Regions from separate parts of the Azospira sp. MPR-E4 genome, predicted to be linked through region 1. Evidence: riboswitches for the same ligand, from Rfam matches in the RefSeq annotation. Region 1 holds a riboswitch; each other region holds the start of a gene.
The links. Region 1 has a riboswitch for cobalamin ahead of cbpA (modified peptide precursor CbpA). Riboswitches for the same ligand answer to the same signal wherever they lie in the genome.
Positions count from the first base shown of each region.

Region 1 (7,049 bases):
AGGCGCACCGCCGGCACCCCCAGGGTGTTGAGCATGGCGGCGGCGACGCCGTAGTCCCGGGCGTCGTCGGGCAGGCCCAGGGCCCGGTTGGCGTCCACCGTGTCCAGGCCCTGGTCCTGCAGGGCGTAGGCCCGCAGCTTGTCCAGCAGGCCGATGCCCCGGCCTTCCTGGCGCAGGTACAGCAGCACGCCCCGGCCCTCCTTGGCGATGGCCGCCAGGGCCGCCTCCAGTTGGGGACCGCAGTCGCAACGCAGGGAAAAGAGGCCGTCGCCGGTGAGGCATTCGGAATGGAGGCGGGTCAGGGCCGGCACGCCGTCGCCCACCTGGCCCAGGGTCAGGGCCAGATGCTCCTTGCCGGAAGCGGTTTCCTGGAAGCCGTGCAGGCGGAAGACGGCCCAGGGCGTGGGCAGTTCGCAGCTGGCCACCAGGGCCACGGCCGGCAGGGAAGGGGTGGAAGTCATGTTGTTATAAGTTGAATTTTATTGAGCTGTTCTCTGGGCAGGCCCACCGCGGCGGCAGGCAACTCCCCATGGGGTCATGCCATATTAGGCCAGACGAGGCCGGGCCAAAAGCGAAAAATATCGGGCGAAAAGATCAACCCGGTTCACCAATCAGGCGCCCGGGGCCACCCGCTGCAGGACCTGGAGGAACGGGGTGGCCTCCTGGAAACCCACCACCCGCAGGCCGGCGATTTCCTGGCCGGCGGCGTCGAAGAAGATGATGCCGGGCGGGCCGAACAGCTTGAAGCGCTGCAGCAGGGCCTTGTCGTCCTCGCTGTTGGCGGTGACGTCGGCCTGCAGCAGGGTGAAGCCGGCCAGCTTGGCCCGGACCTTGGGGTCGGCGAAGGTGAAGCGCTCCATTTCCTTGCAGGAGACGCACCAGTCCGCATAGAAATCCAGCATCACCGGCTTGCCCGCCGCCTTGACCCGGGCTTCCAGGTCGGCCACGGATTTTACCCGGACGAAGGGCAGGGCGGGAGCCTCGGCCCCGCCGCCCGCCGCCGCATTGGCCGCCACCACGCCCTTGAGGGGCTGCAGGGGGTCCCGGGAGCCGGCCGCCAGGCCCACCACCAGGGCGGCGCCGGCCAGCAGCATGACGATGCCGATGCCCTTCCAGAAGCGCTGCCAGCCCTTGGCCGTGGCCGGCAGGGGGTCCAGGGCGTGCATGAAGACGGCCGGCACGATCAGCAGCAGGGCCCAGCCGGCCATCACCAGGGCCGCCGGCAGCACCGGCGACACCAGCCACAGGGCAGTGCCGAGGAGGATGACGCCGAAGGCCTTCTTCACCGCTTCCATCCAGGGTCCGGACCGGGGCAGCAGGGTGGTGGCGGAGAGGCCCACCAGCAGCAGGGGCACGCCCATGCCCAGGGCCATGGCGAAAAGGGCGGCGCCGCCCAGCACCGCATCGCCGCTCTGGCCGATGTAAAGCAGGGCCCCGGCCAGGGGGGCGGCGACGCAGGGGCCGACGATCACCGCCGACAGGGCCCCCATGGCGAACACCGCCGCCAGGTGGCCGCCGTGCAGGTGGCTGGCCTCTTCCGACAGCTTGCTCTGCAGGAAGCTGGGCAGCTGCAGCTCGTAGAAGCCGAACATGGAGAAGGACAGCACCACGAAGACGGCGGCGAAGGCGCCCAGCACCCAGGGATTCTGCAGGGCGGCGGAGAGCAGGGTGCCGGTGAGGCCGGCGGCCACCCCCAGGGCGGCGTAGGTCACCGCCATGCCCAGCACGTAGGCCAGGGAGAGAAGGAAGCTCTTGCTGCGGGAAACGTGGTGCCCCTGGCCAACGATGATGCCGGAGAGGATGGGGATCATGGGGAAGACGCAGGGCGTCAGGGCCAGCAGCAGGCCGAAGCCGAAGAAGGTGGAGACGGCCAGCCAGAAGCCGGCGTTCTGCAGCAGGCCGGCGATATGGCCGCTCTCGTCGCCGGCGGCGTCGGGCACCGCGGCCGGGGCGCTGCCCGGGGCCGGCAGGGTGACGCTGAGCTTTTGTTCCTGGGGCGGGTAGCAGACCCCGGCATCGGCGCAGCCCTGGGCCGTCACCTTGAGGGTGATGGGGCCGGACTGGTTGGCGCTCAGCGGCAGGCGGATGGCCACGCTCTTGTAATAGACCTCCACGTCGCCGAAGTTGTCATCGTGCTTCTGCTTGCCGGCGGGGAACACGGGGGTGCCCAGGGTGGCGCCCTCGGCGGCGAACCTGAACTTGTCCCGGTACAGGTAATAGCCCTTGGCGATGCTGTAGCGCACCTCCACGGTCTTGTCGTCCAGGGCCCGGGCTTCGGGCTTGAAGGCCACCAGGGGATCGAGGAATTCCTGGGCGGCCACGGGCAGGGCCAGGCCCAGCAGGATCAGGCACGGCAGCAGCCGGCGCCACAACGGGGAAATCAGGGAAGCAATCACGGCGTCACTCGGGGCGGGTCTCGGTCACGACCCAGTTGAGGTAATCGGGCAGCCCTTCGGCCACGGGCCAGGCAACGATCTCCGGCACATCGTAGGGATGCAGTTCCAGCAGGCGGGCCCGCAGTTCGGGGAAGCGGTCGGCGGCGGTCTTCAGCTGCAGGGGCGTCTCGGTGGCCATCTCCACCTTGCCCTGCCAGCGGTAGATGGAGGCGCAGGGCGCCAGCACGTTGGCGCAGGCCGCCAGACGGGCATCCACCAGGGCGGCGGCGAGGCGGGCGGCGGTTTCGCCGTCCGGGCAATTGGTCTGCACCAGCAGTACCGGGTTGGCTTTTTTAGAGGTGGTCATGGGGCCATCTTAGCCGAGAGCGGCGTTTCGCGTTTTGATCTGCCTGCGCCTGCCGCCATCTCAGCGCAGTAGGCGGCGCCGGGTCAGCACCAGGGCGACGAGGAAGGCGACGGCGGTGATGGCCAGCAGCACCGCCACGTGCAGCAGGGCATTGGCCGGCACCTGGCCCTGCAGCAGGGGCCGCACCAGTTGCACGGCATGGGTCAGGGGCAGTGCCTCGGTCAGCCCCTGGACCAGGACCGGCAGCTGTTCCCGGGGGAAGAAGACGCCGGAAAGCAGCATGGTAGGGGTGATGAAGAGGGTGAAGTAGTACATGAAGAAATCGTAGGAGGGCGCCAGGGCATTGACGATCAGGCCCAGGGCGGCAAAGGCCAGGCCGGTGAGCAGGATCACCGGCAGCACTCCCAGGGCCAGGGGCGAATGGGAGAGGCCGAGGACGAAGATCACCGTGAGGATGGCGCAGCCGGAAAGGAGGCTCTTGGTGGCGGCCCAGATCAGCTCGCCCAGCATCACGTCCTCCAGCTCCAGGGGGGCGTTGAGCATGGCCTCCCAGGTCTTCTGCACGTGCATGCGGGAGAAGGCCGAATAAAGGGCTTCGAAGGTAGCGGCGTTCATGGTGCTGGCGCACACCGTGCCGGCGGCCAGGAAGGCCACGTAGGAGGTGCCTGCCACCTCCGGCAACATGCTGCCCAGGCCGTAGCCCAGGCCCAGCATGTAGATCAGGGGGTCGGCCAGGTTGCCCAGGATGGAAGGCAGGGCCAGCTTGCGCCAGACCAGGAAATTGCGTTGCCACACGGGGAACCAGCGGGCGGAAAGGCGGGGCGGCGCGTAGAGGGAAGCGGAGGAAGTGGCGGCATTCATGGCGCCATTATCCGGCCTTGGCGCCCGGAAGGTAAGCACCCCGGTCGGGGCGGGGCCGCCGACCGGGGGCAAACGGGCCTCGAACGGGCCTCAGCAGGCGCTGAAAACCGTCTCCGTGCCTTGGTCCCAGCCATCCCAGAGAAAGTCGTCGGACTTGCCATCGGCAATCAGGCGCAGGGCGTAGCGCACCTGTTCCTCGTAGAACTGGCAGAAGGCACCAGTCTTCTCCATGCCGCCGTTCATCTCGTTGGCCTCCGCCGGGCAGGGACTGCCGCAGAAGTGGCGGATGGGGCAGGAGGCGCAGGGCTCGAACTTGTCCACGTCCCGCCCGGTGACTTCCTTGAAGGCTGGCGATTCCAGGGCGGCGGCAACGCCGTCGGTGAACAGGTTGCCGCCCTCGAAGGCCGGCAGGCCGATGAACTCGCTGCAGGGAAAGAGGCCGCCGTCTGCCGCCAGGGCGAAGAAGGCCCGGCCGCCGCCGCAGGGGGAGATGTCGCACATCAGGCGCCGCGCCGTGGGAGCCAGGATGGCCAGCAGGATGTTGGCGAAGTTGGCCACCACCAGCTTGCGCCCGGTCTCCCGGTACAGCTCGTGGGTCCGCTCCAGGGCGGCGATGAAGGCCCGGGCGAAATCCCCGTCCGCCGGCTTGACCCCCCGGGCGCCGGAAAGGGTGCAGCGCACCGCGTTGAGCATGCAAGTGGGCACCTGGTGGCGGTGGAACAGCTCCACCATGTCGGTGAGGTGGGCCAGGTTCTCCGTGGTGCAGGTGGTGATGACGCTCCAGGAGCCGTAACCCTGGAGCCGCTCCATGGCCCGCAGCACGTGCTGGTGCACCCCCTGGCCGGCCCAGGTGTGGCGGGTGGCGTTGGTGATGGGGGCGGTGGGACCGTCCAGGGAAAGGCCGATGCTGACGTTGCGCTGCATGAGGAAGTCGGCGGCGGCATCGGTGAGCAGGGTGCCGTTGGTCTGCACACCGAAGGCGAAATCGTCCTGGAACAGGTCGATGGCGGCAAACAGGGCCTCCCGGTTCATCAGGGGTTCGGCGCCGTGGAAGATGAGGCGGGGCTTGCGCGCCCCCTCGCCGCCGTCCATCACCGTGGCGAAGTATTCCTTCAGCCGCTGCAGGGCCCCCAGCAGCCGTTCCGCCGGCATATCGCTGCCGTGGCGGCGCAGGGTGTCGGGGATGTAGCAGTAGGTGCAGTCCAGGTTGCAGCGTTCCGTCGGGTTCACATAGACGCCGGAGGGCTTCAGCTCGAAGCGGAGGGCGTGGATTTCCTGGGCGAACTTCGCCGCCTGGGCCTGGAAGCGCTCGGCCAGCTCGCTGCCGCACAATTCCGCCTCCACCCGGTCCTTGTCCACCAGGGACCAGAAGGCGGTCTCCGGGTGCAGCAGGGCCACGTAGCGCTCATGGCCGATGTCGTAGGGCTGCAGCCGGGGCAGATGGGGAGCCGGACCGTTCACTTGGCCGCCTTCCGGTCCATCAGGACGTAGTGGGAGAGGCCGATGCCGTCCGGGTTGCAGGACTTGCGGCTGGCGATGACCGGGGCCGGGGCGGCGGACTGGGTGGGCTGGACAGCGGCCTGCTGGGCAGTGGTGGCTTGGCTGGTAACTTGAGTGGTGGCTTTCATGGGGTCCTCCCGCGAAGGTATGAAAAAAAAAAAGCAAAAGGGCTCCGGCGGCCTGTCTCGAAAGAAACATGCCGCCGGAGCCCTTTGCCTGGAACTCCACGACTTCCGCCCGTCTTCTGGCTTACGGATCGACCGGTCCTGCTACTGGGTTCCCCCTTCCCGCCGCATTTTCTGCGGCAGTGGGTGGCGTGGAAAAACTGCACCACGCCGTGGAACGACCGTCCCCGATTACAGCGGCGGGCCCGCCACGGAGTTGCACCGTGTTCCGAAAGCGGAAGCCGAATGGGGGCGGATTCTGGCCGCCGGCCCGGGGAGGGTCAAGGCCGACGGCAGCTGGATTTGATCCAGGTAAAGCGCCTCTGTCCGGGGTCGGATTTTTGCCCGGCAGCCCTGCGCTTGCCTCCTTTCCCTGCCCCCTTGCCCTGCCCCCTTCAGCGCCCGCCTCCGGGCCCGCCGATGGCCCGCAGGGGCGCCGCCGGGCGCGGTGCCTCGCCGCCCGCGGCGGACTCCGGCTTTCTCTGGGCAGCGCCGCAGATGCGCTCCGGGTCCAGCACCTGGAGGATTTTTTCCCTGTCCGGCTGGCGCGGCTTGATGATGGCCTGCACGTAGCCGGCGTCCTGGCGGATCATCTCCGGGATCGGCTCCAGGCGCTCGGCGTCGAATTCGGGCACGGCATAGAGATCGTCCACCAGCAGCCCCATGAGGCCGTCCCGCACCCGCACCACGACGATCTGGCTGTGGTTGTCCACCTCCTTGGCCGGGTAGTTGAGGAGGAAGCGCATGTCCACCACCGGCACCAGGGTGCCGCTGTCGCCGCCACCGCTCTGGAAGCTGATGACGCCGCAAAGATAGCGGCGGGAGCCGCTCATGGGGGAAAGCCGGGCCGGGTCCACCGCCTCCAGCACTTCGGCCGCCGGCAGGCCGTACACCTTGTCGCCGACGATGAAGGTGGCCAGCTCCACGCTCTGCCCGCCCCGGGCGTGCAGGTCGCCGTAGCTGCCTTCCAGCACCGCCGGGCGCCGCTCCCGGGGGGCCGCGGCAGCACTGCCGTCGCCCACGGGAACGAACACCAGGGCCACCACGTCGTTGCTGTAGTCGCCGCTGTTCTTGAATTCCCGATAGCCGAAGGAGGCGGTGCTGCCGACGATCCAGGTGCGCCCGGCCAGCTGCACCACCCGGGAGCGGCCCTCGCCGTTGGCGGCGGCGAAGAGGCTCTTGTCCACCTCCAGCAGGCTTTCCGCCGGGAAGCGTTCGTCGGAGGAGGCGATGATGCGGCCGCTGCGCTCGGCGAAGACGGCGAAGGCCCCGGCCTGGGGCGGCAGGGAATCGGCCAGCATGGCGGCGAACTGGGGCGCTGCGTCGAAGACGATGCCGATGCCGCCCACCACCTTGGCCGGATCGTCGGGATGACGGATGGCGGCGTTGTAGACGTAGGTGGGGCGGCCGCCGTAGAGCCAGCTCTTCTCGAAGGGGGAGACGCAGTAGTGCTGGGTGCTGGGCAGGTAGAAGACGGACTGGACCCAGCCCGCATCCACCTTCTTGCCCACCAGGTTGAGGCTGTCGCCGTGCAGGTTGGAAGCGGCGACGATGGTGCCGGAAAGGTCGTACACGAAAAGCCGGGAATAGACGGTGTACAGGCTGTTGATGTATTCCAGAATGCCGGCCATGGCCTGGGCCTCCGCCTCGCCGGGACGGCCGGCGGCCATGCTGCGGCGCAGGGCCGAGGTGAGGGCCCACCAGCGGCAGTCGTTGGCCCGCTCGTAGAGGTTGCGGTCCATGATGTCGATCATCAGGCGGGAGATGAACTGCACGTCCTGC
Region 1 covers NZ_JBXAST010000016.1:4,572-11,620, reverse strand. Annotated here, with positions in the region: gene ribA (GTP cyclohydrolase II) at 1-461, opposite strand, end outside; gene AC1RTA_RS07070 (protein-disulfide reductase DsbD) at 612-2,396, opposite strand; gene cutA (divalent-cation tolerance protein CutA) at 2,401-2,742, opposite strand; gene AC1RTA_RS07060 (ABC transporter permease) at 2,803-3,603, opposite strand; gene cbpB (peptide-modifying radical SAM enzyme CbpB) at 3,694-5,064, opposite strand; gene cbpA (modified peptide precursor CbpA) at 5,061-5,231, opposite strand; cobalamin riboswitch at 5,322-5,522, opposite strand; gene AC1RTA_RS07045 (chemotaxis protein CheW) at 5,663-7,049, opposite strand, start outside.

Region 2 (7,049 bases), on a different contig from region 1:
CCTTCGAAGAACTCGGGGTTGGTGCCGACCAGAACGATGGCGGACATACCCAGCAGCACCACCACCAGGAAGAAGAAGCCGATGAAGCCGGTGGCCACGAACACGGACTTGCGGGCCTGCTTGGCATCCGGCACGGTGAAGAAGCGCATCAGGATGTGGGGCAGGCCGGCGGTACCGAACATCAGGCCCAGGGACAGGGACACGGCATTGACCGGATCGGCCAGCAGGGAACCCGGACCCATGATCTTGGTGCCGTCCTTGTGCACTTCGGTGGCCTTGGTGACCAGGGTTTCGAAATCGAAGCCGAAGTGGGACATGGCCAGCAGCATCATCAGGGTGCCGCCGCCAAGCAGCAGACAGGCCTTGATGATCTGCACCCAGGTGGTGGCGATCATGCCGCCGAAGGTCACATAGACCATCATCAGCACGCCCACCACGACCACGGCCACCTCATAGTCCAGGCCGAAGAGCAGCTTGATCAGCTGGCCGGCGCCGACCATCTGGGTGATCAGGTAGAACAGCACCACGGTCAGGGAGGAGATGGCAGCCACCGTCCGCACCTTGCTCTGGTCGAGACGGTAGGAGGTGATGTCGGCAAAGGTGAAGCGGCCCAGGTTACGCAGGCGCTCGGCCATCAGGAACAGGATGATGGGCCAGCCGACGAAGAAGCCGACGATGTAGACGAAACCGTCATAGCCCTTGGCGAACACCATGGAGGTCAGACCCAGCAGGGTGGCGGCGGACATGTAGTCGCCGGCAATGGCCAGGCCGTTCTGGAAACCGGTGATGCCGCCGCCGGCAGTGTAGAAGTCGGCGGTGGACTTGGTGCGGTTGGCGGCCCAGTAGGTGATGCCCAGGGTGGACAGCACGAAGGCCACGAACATGGCGATGGCGGCCACGTTCAGGGGCTGCTTTTCAGCCTCGCCGACGGTGCCGGGACCGGCATAGGCGGCACCGGCGGCCAGCAGCAGGCCCAGCAGGGGCAGGAAGCGGGACAGGTTACGCATTATTGGGCCTCCTTGGTGGCTTCCTTGATCAGTTCGGCGTTGATTTCGTCGAACTTGCCGTTGGCGCGATGCACGTAGAGGCCGGTCATGACCCAGAACAGCAGCATCATCAGGGCGGCGATGGGCCAGCCGATGGTGGCGATACGGCCTTCGCCCAGGGGCGAGGCCAGCAGGGTGGGATTGAAGGCGACCACGGCCATGAAGCCGTAGTACAGGATCAGGACCACGGCAGACAGGGTCCAGGCGAAGCGGCTGCGGGTGGCAACCAGCTTGTCGAACTTCGGATTGTTGCGAATCCGTTCGTAGGCAGCGCTGCTCACGAGTGTTCTCCTCAGTTTGAGTATTTGTTTAGGTCGGCAGAAAAAGACCGACTCCCCCTCTACCCAGCCCTCCCGGCGGGTTTTCCCCAATGTGGGAAACCCGTATTGCGTCCGGGAACGGACGTGGATTACGCAATGATATAACAGTTACGCAAATTTCCATACCCGCCCGTATGTCGCGGCGCAAAAACAAAAAAGGGCCCGCAGGCCCTTTCCATATGCATCAAGGTCGGCAAGCCGCCATCTACATGACGCCATGCAACATCTTGGCTGCCAGCAGCACCAGCACACCGGCAAAAATCCGCTTCAGGGTCGCCACCGGTAGGCGATGGGCCAGACGCGCCCCCACCGGGGCCGCCACCACGCTGCCCGCCATCACCCACAGCAGGGCCGGCAGATAGACGTAACCAACGCTCCAGGCCGGCAGGCCGGCCTCGCCCCAGCCGTTCCAGATGTAGCCCAGGGTGCCGAAGAAGGCGATGGGCAGGCCGAGGGCCGCCGAAGTGCCGATGGCGTTGCGCACCGGCACGTTGCACCAGGCCAGATAAGGCACTGTCAGGGAGCCGCCGCCGATGGCCACCAGGGAAGAGAGGGCGCCGATGACCCCACCCGCCAGCCCCAGGCCGGCCGGGCCGGGCAGTTCCCGGTGGGGTTTCGGCTTGAAGTTCAACGCCATCTGCAGCGCCACGCAGGAAATGAAGCAGGCAAAGAACAGGGCCAGGCCCTGGGTGGAAATGCGGGCGGCGAGCTGGGTGCCCAGCACGGTCCCCACCAGCACCCCCGGAGTGAAAGAGCGCAGCGTGTCCCACATCACGGCGCCATGCTGGTGGTGGGTGCGCAGGCTGGAAATGGCGGTGAAGATGATGGTGGCCATGGAGGTGCCGAGGGCCAGGTGCAGCATCTGCTCCGGCGGGAACTGCTGGCCGGCGAAGATCATGGCCAGCAGGGGCACCATCACGGCGCCGCCGCCGATGCCCAGGAGGCCGGCCATGAAACCGGCAAAGAGGCCCAGGCCCACATAGGCCAGCCACCAGAAATCAAAAAGCATCGTTCAGCTCCATCAACTTGCGGGTAATGAATTGCCACTCTTCCGCCGTCACCGGGGTGATGGACAGGCGGCTGCCCTTTTGCAGCACTCCCATGGCCGCCAGGGCCGGATGGCACCGCAGCTCGGTCAGGGGCACGAAGCGCCCGCGGGCGACGAAGGCCACATCCACGTTGAGCCAGCGGGGCTGCCCGGGCGAGGATTTGGCATCGAAATAGGGACTGGCCGGATCGAACTGGGTGGCATCGGCGTAGGCGGCGGACGCCACCTGGCCCAGGCCGGCAATGCCCGGCACGGCACAGCCGGAATGGTAGAAGAGCACGCCGTCGCCCAGCTTCATGGCATCGCGCATGAAATTGCGGGCCTGATAGTTGCGCACGCCGAACCAGGGCACCCGGCCGAGACGGGCCAGGTCGTCGATGGACACTTCGTCCGGCTCGGATTTCATCAGCCAGTAAGCCATGGGCGAACAGGGGAAAAGAGGGGCCACAAAAGGAAACAGCGCGGTGGATTGCTCGCACCGCGCTGCTGTATTAGGCCCCCGCCTGTGCCGTTAGGCCGGCATCCTGAACCTGAGTTCAGAGTGGTCGCTTGCCGTCCGCATCAGGTGCACCCGACGAAGGGCGCTCACAACAGCGGATGAGTGGTTCGCGGCCGATGCCAATTAGCATTGGTTCAAGGAATATATGGCCTTGACGAACACCGCAGGGGACAATCGGCGGAAACTTTTGCTGGCGCGGCCAAGAAGGCTTCAGAACAAGGGTTCCTGGCCTTGGAGGGCCGCGTCCAACTGTGTTTCCATGGCTCCGATTCTACGCTGAAAGTCAGAGCCGTCAACGGGGGTTTCAGGATTTTCTGCGGGGCTCTCCGCCTTCCCGGCGGAAAGCAGTTCGTGGGCGATATTCAGGGCCGCCATGACCGCCACGCGCTCGGCGGCGGCAGTCTTACTCTTGGCTGCGATGTCCTGCATCTTGCGGTCCACATAGGCGACGGCAGCCAGCAGCGCTTCCTGTTCGCCGGGCGGACAGGCCACCCGGTATTCGCGGCCGAGGATGGCCACGTCGATGAAATTGCCGCTCATGCCTTGCCCTCCTCCGGCAGCTGCTCGGCCAGCGCCTCGAGGCGGGCACGGGCCGCCTCCATGCGCTCGACCAGACGCAGGCGCTCGTCTTCCGCGCTGGCCAGTCGGGCGCGCAGTTCCTGGTTCTCGGCCCGCAGGCTGTGGCAGAGGTTGACCACCTGCGCCACCTTGCCCTCGAGGGCATCCAATTGCTTAGTCATAGGCGCGAACTATAGAGGCCAAAAACACGCAAGGTCAAGGACTAAGACCATATTTTGAATGTGTTTTATGCCAAAGCGCCCAGGCGCCGGCCTCGCCATACAGGCAGGTATGGAGTACCATCCGCCCCCGTTGTTCCACTAGGGACAACGCTCCGCGTCAGGTGCCGCGGGAGGAGTCCTCCTCCGCGGTTAAACGGGAAACAGGTGCGCGCCGCCAGCAGCGGTGCAATGCCTGTGCTGCCCCCGCAACGGTAAGGAAGTGCGGGTCCATCACGATGCCACTGGGTCACCCCCGGGAAGGCGATGGATCAAGACTTCCGAGCCCGGATACCGGCCTGAACGGAATACCGAGTGAGCCGGATCGGCCCGACCACCATCAGCTCACTTCCTTCGCCACCTTCCGGCATTGCGGGGACGCTCGCCGGATACGAGGAGTCTCACCTCATGAAACCATGCATTTCCCTTTCTGCAGCCTCCCTCGGCCTGCTGTTCACCGCCCATACCCACGCCCAAAGCACGGAACTGGAAACCATTAAGGTAACAGCAACCCGCGTTGCTTATGCTGAAGCAGACGCCGCCTACGCTGCCGAAATACACACCCGGCCGATGATTGACCGCTCCGGGGCCCAAACCCTTTTCGACTACCTAGCCCAGCATAGCTCGGTAAATGTTGCCCCCAGCTTTGGCAACCGTTTTACCCCCATGCTCGACATGCGCGGCTACGGCAGCGAGAACGGCTACCAGAATATTGCCGTCAGCCTTGACGGACAGCGCCTGAACAATATCGACATGGTGCCCCAACTGCTGGGCGCCATTCCCTTATCCGCCATCGACCGTATTGAAATCACCAAAGGGAGCGGTTCCGTTCTCAACGGGGATGGCGCCATGGCAGGTACGATCCAGATTCATACCCGCCCCTATTCAGGTATCTCTGTCGGCGCTTATACCGGTACCGACGGCGCGCTAGGGCTGAACACTGCTGCTGGCACGCAAGGCGAGAACTACAGCATTTCCGCCAGCGCCGACCACAGCAAGCATGGCGGATATAGTCAGGCGGATATCAGCGGCCATAAGGATTCCTCCGAAATGCGCAATGAACGGGCTGCGCTGAAAGTACGTCCTCTGCGTGATCTATGGCTGAACGTCGATGTCTCCAGCACCTACATCGACACTCGCTACCCCAACGCACTATCCCAAGCCCAGTTTGATGCAGACCCTTCACAAGCCGGTGCCACCAGATATACACATCAGCAATTCACTACCGACCAATGGCGCCTGGGCGGCGAGTGGAGCCTGAATGACAGCACCAAACTCACCTACGCTCATCGCCGGGAAGACAAGCACTCAGAGTTCGTCGGCACCTTCAAGGCAGACTACGACATCGAAGGCAACGATCTGGCCGTGGTCCACACCGGCGACACCTTTGACCTTACAGCAGGCTTCCAGAGTACGGATGGCAATCGTATCCAGGCATTTGATCAAACCAAGAAAAACAGCCGTGCCTACTATGTTCAGGGCGTCTATCGCCTCGGCGACACCACTCTGTCAGCAGGGACGCGCAGAGAAAGCGTTCGCTATGAGCACCTACCCGCTGGCGGCGCTCAATTGTCCCGAGAGCGGGACCTGGATGCCTGGGATCTGGGCATCAACCAGCGGCTAGATAGCCGCTATTCCGTTTTCGCCAACCTTAACCAGGCCTTTCAGGCGCCGGATGTTGACAGATTCTTCGTTGGGGGCGCCTTCAACGCCTTCATAAACCCGGCCAAAGCGAAAACCTTGACGCTGGGGCTCAATCGAATGGCACCGGGAAACCGCTTCAAGCTTGCTGTTTTCCGAAGCAATCTGGACAACGAAATTTATTACTACAACACCGGAAACTGGCTGACCAGCTTCAACACCAACATCGACAAATCCCACAAGTACGGCCTGGAAGTCCAGCAGTTCTGGCAAGCCACGCCTCAATTGTCGCTGAACGCCAACTACGCCTATACCCGCTCAATCATCGATAGAGAAAACCAGGGCAATGGCGCCTTCGATGGCAAGGAACTTCCCGGTGTCCCCCATCACAACCTCGCCCTATCCGGAACCTATGCCTTCACCCAGCGCTCGGAACTGACCCTAAGCCAGAACTGGCGCAGTGACAGCTACGCCATCGGGGATTTTGCCAATAACCGCAGTCAGCGCCAGGCTGCTTACAATCTGACCAACCTCACTTACCGCTACCGCCTGCAAGGCTGGGAACTGTTCGCCACGGTCCAGAATCTCTTCGACCACAAGAACGGCATCTGGACCAGAGACAACGGCATCTATCCGATCAACTTCTCTCGCAGCGCACTGGTCGGTTTCAAGGCCACTTTCTAAAGACCAACCATGCCCTCCCGCCGTCGCGCCCTGATCGTTATTGCCCTGCTGGTGCTGCTGGCCGGGGTGAGCCTGGTCGTGGCCCTGGCGGTGGGCAGCATCAGCATTCCTCCCGGCGCCGTCCTGCAAGGGCTGCTCGGTGATGCCGAGGCGCCGGGCTACGCGGTGGTGCATAACCTGCGCCTGCCCCGGGCCCTGGCCGCCTTTGCCTGCGGCGGGCTGCTGGCGGTGGCCGGCTGCCTGATGCAGGTGCTGCTGCGCAATCCCCTGGCCGATCCCTATGTGCTGGGCATCTCCGGCGGCGCCGGGGTCGGCGCCCTGGTGGCCATCCTGCTCGGGCTGTCCGCCTTCGGCATCAACGGCCTCGCCTTCAGCGGCGCCCTGGCCGCCACTTTCCTGGTCTTCGGCCTGGCCCACGGCGACGGCTCGTGGACCCAGACCCGCCTGCTCCTCACCGGGGTCATCGTCGCCGCCGGCTGCGGCGCCCTGGTGGCCCTGATGCTGTCCCTGGCGCCGGAGCACAAGCTGCACGGCATGCTCTACTGGCTGATGGGCGACCTCTCCCAGGCCACCGACGCCCGGCCACCCCTGCTGGCCCTGGCGGCGGCCCTGCTGCTGGCCCTGCCCTTTGCCCGGGAACTCAACCTGCTGGCCCGGGGCTTGGCCACGGCCCAGGCCCTCGGCGTGGCCGTGGTGCGCCTGCGCCGGCTGGTCTATGTGGTGGCTTCCCTGGCCACCGCCACCGCCGTCACCACCGCCGGCTCCATCGGCTTCGTCGGCCTGGTGGTGCCCCATCTGGTGCGCCTGGCGGTGGGCAACGACCAGCGCCTGCTGCTGCCCGCCTCGGCTCTGGCCGGCGGCGCCCTGCTGGCCCTGGCCGACACCCTGGCCCGCACCGTGGCGGCGCCCCAGCAACTGCCGGTGGGGGTGCTGACCGCCCTCATCGGCGTGCCCGTGTTCCTCTTCCTCCTCACCCGGGCGCCGCGATGACTGCCTTGCTGCAAACCAGCCGACTCACCGTGCGCATCGGCGACC
Region 2 covers NZ_JBXAST010000042.1:19,307-26,355, forward strand. Annotated here, with positions in the region: gene AC1RTA_RS12260 (cation acetate symporter) at 1-1,007, opposite strand, end outside; gene AC1RTA_RS12265 (DUF485 domain-containing protein) at 1,007-1,327, opposite strand; gene AC1RTA_RS12270 (sulfite exporter TauE/SafE family protein) at 1,572-2,375, opposite strand; gene AC1RTA_RS12275 (EVE domain-containing protein) at 2,365-2,820, opposite strand; RNA gene ssrS (6S RNA) at 2,907-3,086, opposite strand; gene AC1RTA_RS12285 (cell division protein ZapA) at 3,124-3,453, opposite strand; gene AC1RTA_RS12290 (coiled-coil domain-containing protein) at 3,450-3,653, opposite strand; cobalamin riboswitch at 3,796-4,006, shown strand; gene AC1RTA_RS12295 (TonB-dependent receptor) at 4,005-6,014, shown strand; gene AC1RTA_RS12300 (FecCD family ABC transporter permease) at 6,024-7,004, shown strand; gene AC1RTA_RS12305 (ABC transporter ATP-binding protein) at 7,001-7,049, shown strand, end outside.
Region 2: it holds a riboswitch for cobalamin, as region 1 does, so the genes downstream of both, AC1RTA_RS12295 (TonB-dependent receptor) here and cbpA (modified peptide precursor CbpA) in region 1, are expected to answer to the same signal.

Region 3 (7,049 bases), on a different contig from region 1:
TCGTGCCGACTTTGTGATCGTTGCCGTTCCTACTCCGGTGGATGGCGCCCACATTCCGGATTTCTCTCCGCTCGACAGTGCCAGCGCTATCGTTGGTCGGCATATGAAGGCCGGGGCGACCGTCATCTATGAATCAACCGTCTATCCCGGTGCGACCGAGGAAATTTGTATTCCCATCCTGGAGCGGGAATCCGGCCTGCAATGGAAGACAGACTTCCATGTCGGCTATAGTCCGGAGCGCGTTAATCCTGGGGACAAGGAACGGGTCATTACCAAGATCGTCAAGGTTGTGTCTGGTGACGATGATGCGACACTGGAAGCAGTGGCCGATCTCTATGCCTCGGTTATTGCAGCAGGTGTGCATCGGGCCGGCTCAATCAAGGTGGCAGAGGCCGCCAAGGTCATCGAGAACACGCAACGCGACCTGAACATTGCGTTGATGAACGAGTTGGCGATTATTTTCGACCGTATCGGCATCGATACCTTGGATGTACTGCAAGCCGCCGGCACTAAATGGAACTTTCTTCCCTTCCGGCCAGGGCTTGTCGGCGGGCACTGCATCGGTGTCGATCCCTACTATTTGACCCATAAAGCGGAGATGCTGGGCTATCACCCGCAAGTGATCCTGGCGGGTAGGCGAATCAACGACGGCATGTCCGCTTATGTGGCCCAGCAGACCGTCAAGCAGATGATCAATGCTGGGTGCAGCATCAAGGGGGCCAAGGTCCTCGTGCTGGGACTGACATTCAAGGAAAATTGCTCTGATCTCCGTAACTCAAAGGTGGCCGATGTGGTTGGTGAGTTGCGGGAGTACGGCTGTGAGGTGTACGTGCATGATCCCATCGCCGATCCCGTAGCTGCACGAGAGGAATACAGCATTGAAGTGACGCCTTGGGCAGAGTTGCCGATAGTCGATGCCATTGTCGCAGCGGTGTCCCATCGCGAGTTCATGGCCATGTCGCTCGATGAGATGCTCTCCCGGCTGAAGCCCCAGGGGGTGTTTGTCGATGTCAAATCGGCATTTGATCCCGGGAGCCTCAGGTCGCGCGGAGTCGCTTTGTGGCGCCTTTAGAGGATTCCTCGACGCGGGCAATGAGTTGCGATAAAGGAATTGGTGCCGGACGACCTGTCTTTCCCCAATGTATGGAATCCTGACGTGAAGCGCCTGTTCGACCTCCTGCTCGGCCTGCTGGCCCTGGCCGTGCTGTTGCTGCCCCTGCTGCTGGTGGCCCTGCTGGTGCGTTTCACCTCGCCCGGGCCGGTGCTTTACTGGAGTGACCGGGTGGGGCGGCATAACCGCATTTTCAAGATGCCCAAGTTCCGCAGCATGCGGGTGGGCACGCCGGCGGTGGCCACCCATCTGCTGACGGACCCCAAGGCCTACCTGACGCCGGTGGGCTCCTTCCTGCGCAAGTCCAGCCTGGACGAGCTGCCCCAGCTGTGGAGCATCCTCAAGGGCGACATGAGTTTCGTCGGTCCCAGGCCGGCCCTGTATAACCAGGACGACCTGATCGCCCTGCGCACCGAGGCCGGCGTGCATGAGCTGGTGCCCGGCCTTACCGGCTGGGCCCAGGTGAACGGGCGGGACGAGCTGCCCATTCCCCAGAAGGTGGCCCTGGATGCGGAATACCTGCGCCGGCGCTCCCTCGCCTTCGATTGCCGCATCATCTGGCTGACCTTCCTCAAGGTGGTGCAGCGGGACGGCGTTTCCCACTGAGGCGGCGGGCGATGCTCTCCCCGCGCCAGCCGTTCGACGCCAGCCTGCTGCATGAGGCCGGCCTCAACCTGCAGGCCGTCTTCGACGTGGCGGCCCTGCCGGTGGAGGTTGCCGCCGCCCTGGAGCGGGCCGCCCCGGGCCACGGCCGGCGCCAGCTGATCCTGCTGGGCCACGGCGGCCGCCGCCTGTGGCAGGCGGTGCAGGCCGCCGGGCTGGATTCGGACCATCCCATCGACGATTTCACCATTGCCAGCGTGGGGCGCTGGTTTGCCGCCGTCTGTCCCGACCGGGACTTCCACCTGCTCTATCCCGGCGATGCGCCGGTGGGGCTGCAGCAGCTGGGGCGGCTGGCGGGCTGGCACCATCCCTCGCCCTTCATGGTCGGAGTGCGGCAGCAGTGGGGCTCCTGGTATGCCTACCGGGCGGCCCTGCTGGCGGACAGCGACTTCCCGCCGACGCCGCCCCTGCAGGAAGCCTCGCCCTGTGCCAGCTGCGCGCCCCGGGTCTGCATCGAGGCCTGCCCGGCCGGCGCCCTGGCCGGCGGCCGTTTCGACCTGGCCGCCTGCGTCGCCTGGCGCCGGCGGCCCGCCTCGCCCTGCCGCCATACCTGCCTGGCCCGGCTGGCCTGCCCGGTGGGCCGGGAGCACCGCTACGAGCCGGCCCAGATCCGCCACACCTACGCCCAATCGCTGGCGGCCATCGAGGCCTACTACTGAAGCGCCCCGCCGCCGGGAAATGGCCTGGGGGCCAGCAACGGCGGGGAGGCTGCGCTAGAATGGCCGGACAGACCAACAACAGGAACCCGCCATGGCCCGCCATACCAAGATCGTCGCCACCCTCGGCCCCGCTTCCACCGATCCCGTCACCCTGGAGCGCCTGATCCGCGCCGGCGTGGACGTGGTGCGCATGAACTTCTCCCACGGCACCGCCGAGGACCACATGGCCCGGGCCCGCACCGTGCGCGAGATTTCCGCCAAGGTGGGGCGGCCGGTGGGCATCCTGGGGGACCTGCAGGGGCCGAAGATCCGCGTCGGCAAATTCGAGAACGGCAAGATCCAGCTGGAGAAGGGCGACAAGTTCATCCTCGACGCCAACTGTGCCCTGGGCAACCAGGAGCGGGTCGGCCTGGACTACAAGGACCTGCCCCGGGACGTGGAGCCCGGCGCCGTGCTGCTGCTGGACGACGGCCGCATCGTGCTCGACGTGGAGCGGGTGATCGGTGCCGAAATCCACACCGTGGTGCGCCACGCCGGCGAGCTGTCCAACAACAAAGGCATCAACCGCCAGGGCGGCGGCCTTTCCGCCCCGGCCCTGACCGCCAAGGACATGGACGACATCAAGACGGCGGCCCAGATCGGCGTCGATTACATCGCCGTCTCCTTCCCCAAGAGCGCCGCCGACATGTACATGGCGCGCCAGCTGATGCGGGCCGCCGGCAGCCGCGCCCTGACCATCGCCAAGATCGAGCGCACCGAGGCCGTGGCGGCCCTGGATGAAATCCTGGACGCCTCCGACGGCGTCATGGTGGCCCGGGGCGACCTGGCCGTGGAAGTGGGGGACGCCGCCGTGCCGGCCCTGCAGAAGAAGATGATTCGCCACGCCCGGGAGAAGAACAAGCTGGCCATCACCGCCACCCAGATGATGGAATCCATGATCCAGTCGCCGGTGCCGACCCGGGCCGAAGTGTCTGACGTGGCCAACGCCGTGCTGGACGGCACCGACGCGGTGATGCTCTCCGCCGAGACCGCCAGCGGCCGCTATCCGGTGGAAACCGTGGAATCCATGGCCCGGGTCTGCATCGAGGCCGAGCGGTCCGCCGAAGTGACCCTGGACCGGGAATTCCTCGACCGGGTGTTCACCCGCATTGACCAGTCCGTGGCCATGGCCGCCATCTGGACCGCCCACCACCTCAAGGTGAAGGCCATCGCCGCCCTGTCGCAATCCGGTTCCACCGCCCTGTGGATGAGCCGCCTCAACTGCGGCGTGCCGGTCTATGCCCTGACGCCGGATGCGGAGGCCCAGACCAAGATGTCCCTCTACCGGGAAGTGACGCCCCTGCTCATGAGCCAGCAGCATTCGGACCGGGACGTGCTGCTCTACGAAGCCGAGCAGCTGCTGATGCAGAACGGCGCCGTGGCCAAGGGCGACCTCATCGTGCTGACCATCGGCGAGCCCATCGGCACCCCGGGGGGCACCAACACCCTGAAGATCGTCCGCGTCGGCGAGCACCAGATGCCGCCCCTGCGGGCCTGATAGTGCCCTCGCGGGCCTCGGGTCTGAATCCGCCGCCTCTGTTAAAATTCCCGTCGCCCCGGTCCGCCGGGGCGAATCGTCTCCGGGTGCCCGCAAGGGAGAATCGGGAACGCGGTGCGGCAGGCCTTGGGGCCGCCCATTCCGCGACGTGCCCAACGCTGTGAGGGGGACTGGGCCGGCAGATGCCACTGATCCGCGGATCGGGAAGGCGCCGGCACAGAGTGATCCCGAGTCAGAAGACCGGCCAGGAGACCCTTTCCGGCACGCACGGCCAGGCGCGCCGCCACCGATCTTCAGAAGGGGACTCCATGAAGACCGACCAGCACGATTGCAGCGTCAACAAAGTCATCTCCCTCGCCGGCTACCAGAACGAACACGAGTTCTCCGCCGCCGCCCGGGACGCCATCTACCACGCCATCTTCTCCCGCCGCGACGTGCGCGGCCAGTTCCTGCCCGACCCGGTGCCCCAGGAGGTGCTGGCCCGGGTCCTCACCGCCGCCCACTTCGCCCCTTCCGTCGGCTACATGCAGCCCTGGAGTTTCCTCCTGGTGCGGGAGGCGGAGACCAAGGCCCGCATCCACGCCGCCTTCCAGCAGGCCAACCAGGAGGCGGCGGAGAAATTCGAGGGCGAGCGCCAGGCCATCTACAAGGAACTGAAGCTGGAGGGCATCCGGGAAGCGCCCATCAACCTGCTCATCACCTGCGACCGGGACCGGGCCGGCCCGGTGGTCATCGGCCGCACCCACATCAAGGCCATGGACCTCTATTCCAGCGTCTGCGCCGTGCAGAACCTGTGGCTGGCGGCCCGCAGCGAAGGCCTGGGAGTGGGCTGGGTCTCCATCTTCCACCAGCAGGCCCTGCGCGAGATCCTGAGCCTGCCGCCGCGCATCATCCCGGTGGCCTACCTGTGTCTGGGCTACGTCAGCCACTTCAAGGAAAAGCCGGAGCTGGAAAGCGCCGGCTGGCGCCAGCGCCTGCCCCTGGCCGACCTGGTGTACGACGGCCAGTGGGAAAAGCCGGTGGAGGAGGAACTGCGCCAGGTTCTCAGCGAGCACCAGGCCAGGGCCCAGGAAAAACGCCGCTTCTAGGCATGCCTGCCTGAAGATGGCCGTGGTTGGGGCGTCTCCGGCGCCCTGGTCGCGGCCTTTGTCTTTCTTTTGCTGCCCGGCGGTCGCAGTACTCGCCCGGGGGGCAAAGCCACGATAAAATCACGGTCTTTCCCGAGCGCCACGACAGCGGGCGCCGATCACGCCAGAACAAACCGCATTGCCCATTGGAGGAACACCATGCCCATCGTATCCATGCGCCAGCTCCTGGACCACGCCGCCGAGAACGGCTACGGTCTGCCCGCCTTCAACGTGAACAACATGGAACAGGTCTGGGCCATCATGGAGGCCGCCAATGAACTGAACGCCCCGGTGATCATGCAGGCCTCCGCCGGTGCCCGCAAATACGCCGGCGAAGCCTTCCTGCGCCACCAGATCCTCGCCGCCCTGGAAGCCTATCCCCACATCCCCGTGGTGATGCACCAGGACCACGGCCAGTCCCCGGCTGTCTGTATGGCCGCCATCAAGTCCGGCTTCTCCTCCGTGATGATGGACGGCTCCCTGCAGGAAGACGGCAAGAGCGTCGCCTCCTACGACTACAACGTGGCCGTGACCCAGGAAGTGGTGAAGTTCTCCCACGCCATCGGCGTCTCCGTCGAGGCCGAACTGGGCGTGCTCGGTTCCCTGGAAACCATGAAGGCCGACAAGGAAGACGGCCACGGCGCCGAAGGCCACATGACCCGGGAAGACCTGCTCACCGATCCGGACCAGGCCGCCGACTTCGTCGCCCGCACCAACTGCGACGCCCTGGCCATCGCCATCGGCACCAGCCACGGCGCCTACAAGTTCACCAAGAAGCCCACCGGCGACATCCTGGCCATCGACCGCATCAAGGAAATCCACGCCCGCATCCCCAACACCCACCTGGTGATGCACGGCTCCTCCTCCGTGCCCCAGGAGCTGCTGGCCGAGATCCGGGAATTCGGCGGCGACATGAAGGAAACCTACGGCGTGCCCGTGGAAGAGATCGTGAACGGCATCAAGCACGGCGTGCGCAAGGTGAACATCGACACCGACATCCGCCTGGCCATGACCGGCGCCGTGCGTCGCTACCTGTTCGAGAACCCCTCCAAGTTCGATCCCCGCGACTTCCTCAAGCCCGCCCGGGAAGCCGCCAAGAAAATCTGCGTCGCCCGCTACCAGGCCTTCGGCTGCGAAGGCCGGGCCGGCCAGATCAAGCCCATCTCCCTGGAGAAGATGGCCGAGCGCTACAAGAAGGGCGAGCTGAACCAGATCGTCAAGTAAGCAGGTTCGCCTTCCCAACCGCTGCCAGGCGCCGGATACTTCTCCGGCGCCCTTTTCTTTTTATCCGCCATGACCCTGCCCCTCGCCGAACACCCGCTGCGCCAGCGCCTCAATGACGAGGTCCATGCCCGCCCGCCCATGGCCCTGGAAGGGCCGGAGTGGATCAGCTACCTGGCGGTGCTGCACGAAGGCACCGAGGCAGCGGCCGAAGAAGCCCATCTGCAGCGCCTCTGCGCCGCCCTGGGGGCCAATCTCTGCCCCGTCATCCAGGGCGACCACTGGGTCATGGACGCGGGCCGCCTGCGCCTCAAGTGGGAGCGGCACAACGAATTTTCCGGCTACACCTTCTTCCTCGCCCGGGAACCCGGCGACGCCCCCGACACCACCGCCATTTCCGCCCTGCCGGCAGACTGGCTGGCGGGCCTGCCCGGCTCGGTGATGGTGGCCACCCATGTGGAATTCCGCTCCGCCGCCGACCTGGACCCGGAAGAACTGCTGGCCGACCTGCACCGCTCCGGCGACTCCTGGGTCGCCACCACGGTGGCCGACGGTGCCGCCTGGGTCGCCTCCGATTTCCAGCTGCACGACGGCTGGAGCCGTTTCCTGGTGCTGGACGAGCGCCTGCGCCACCGCCAGGCCGGGCGCACGGTGCAGCGCCTGCTGGAGATCGAGACCTACCGCATGATGGCCCTGCTGGCCTTCCCGGTGGCCAAGGAGGTGAGCCGCCT
Region 3 covers NZ_JBXAST010000043.1:7,355-14,403, reverse strand. Annotated here, with positions in the region: gene AC1RTA_RS12385 (nucleotide sugar dehydrogenase) at 1-1,072, shown strand, start outside; gene AC1RTA_RS12380 (sugar transferase) at 1,157-1,717, shown strand; gene AC1RTA_RS12375 (hypothetical protein) at 1,729-2,433, shown strand; gene pyk (pyruvate kinase) at 2,525-3,970, shown strand; cobalamin riboswitch at 4,038-4,233, shown strand; gene bluB (5,6-dimethylbenzimidazole synthase) at 4,279-5,058, shown strand; gene fba (class II fructose-bisphosphate aldolase) at 5,257-6,321, shown strand; gene AC1RTA_RS12355 (DUF3422 family protein) at 6,391-7,049, shown strand, end outside.
Region 3: it holds a riboswitch for cobalamin, as region 1 does, so the genes downstream of both, bluB (5,6-dimethylbenzimidazole synthase) here and cbpA (modified peptide precursor CbpA) in region 1, are expected to answer to the same signal.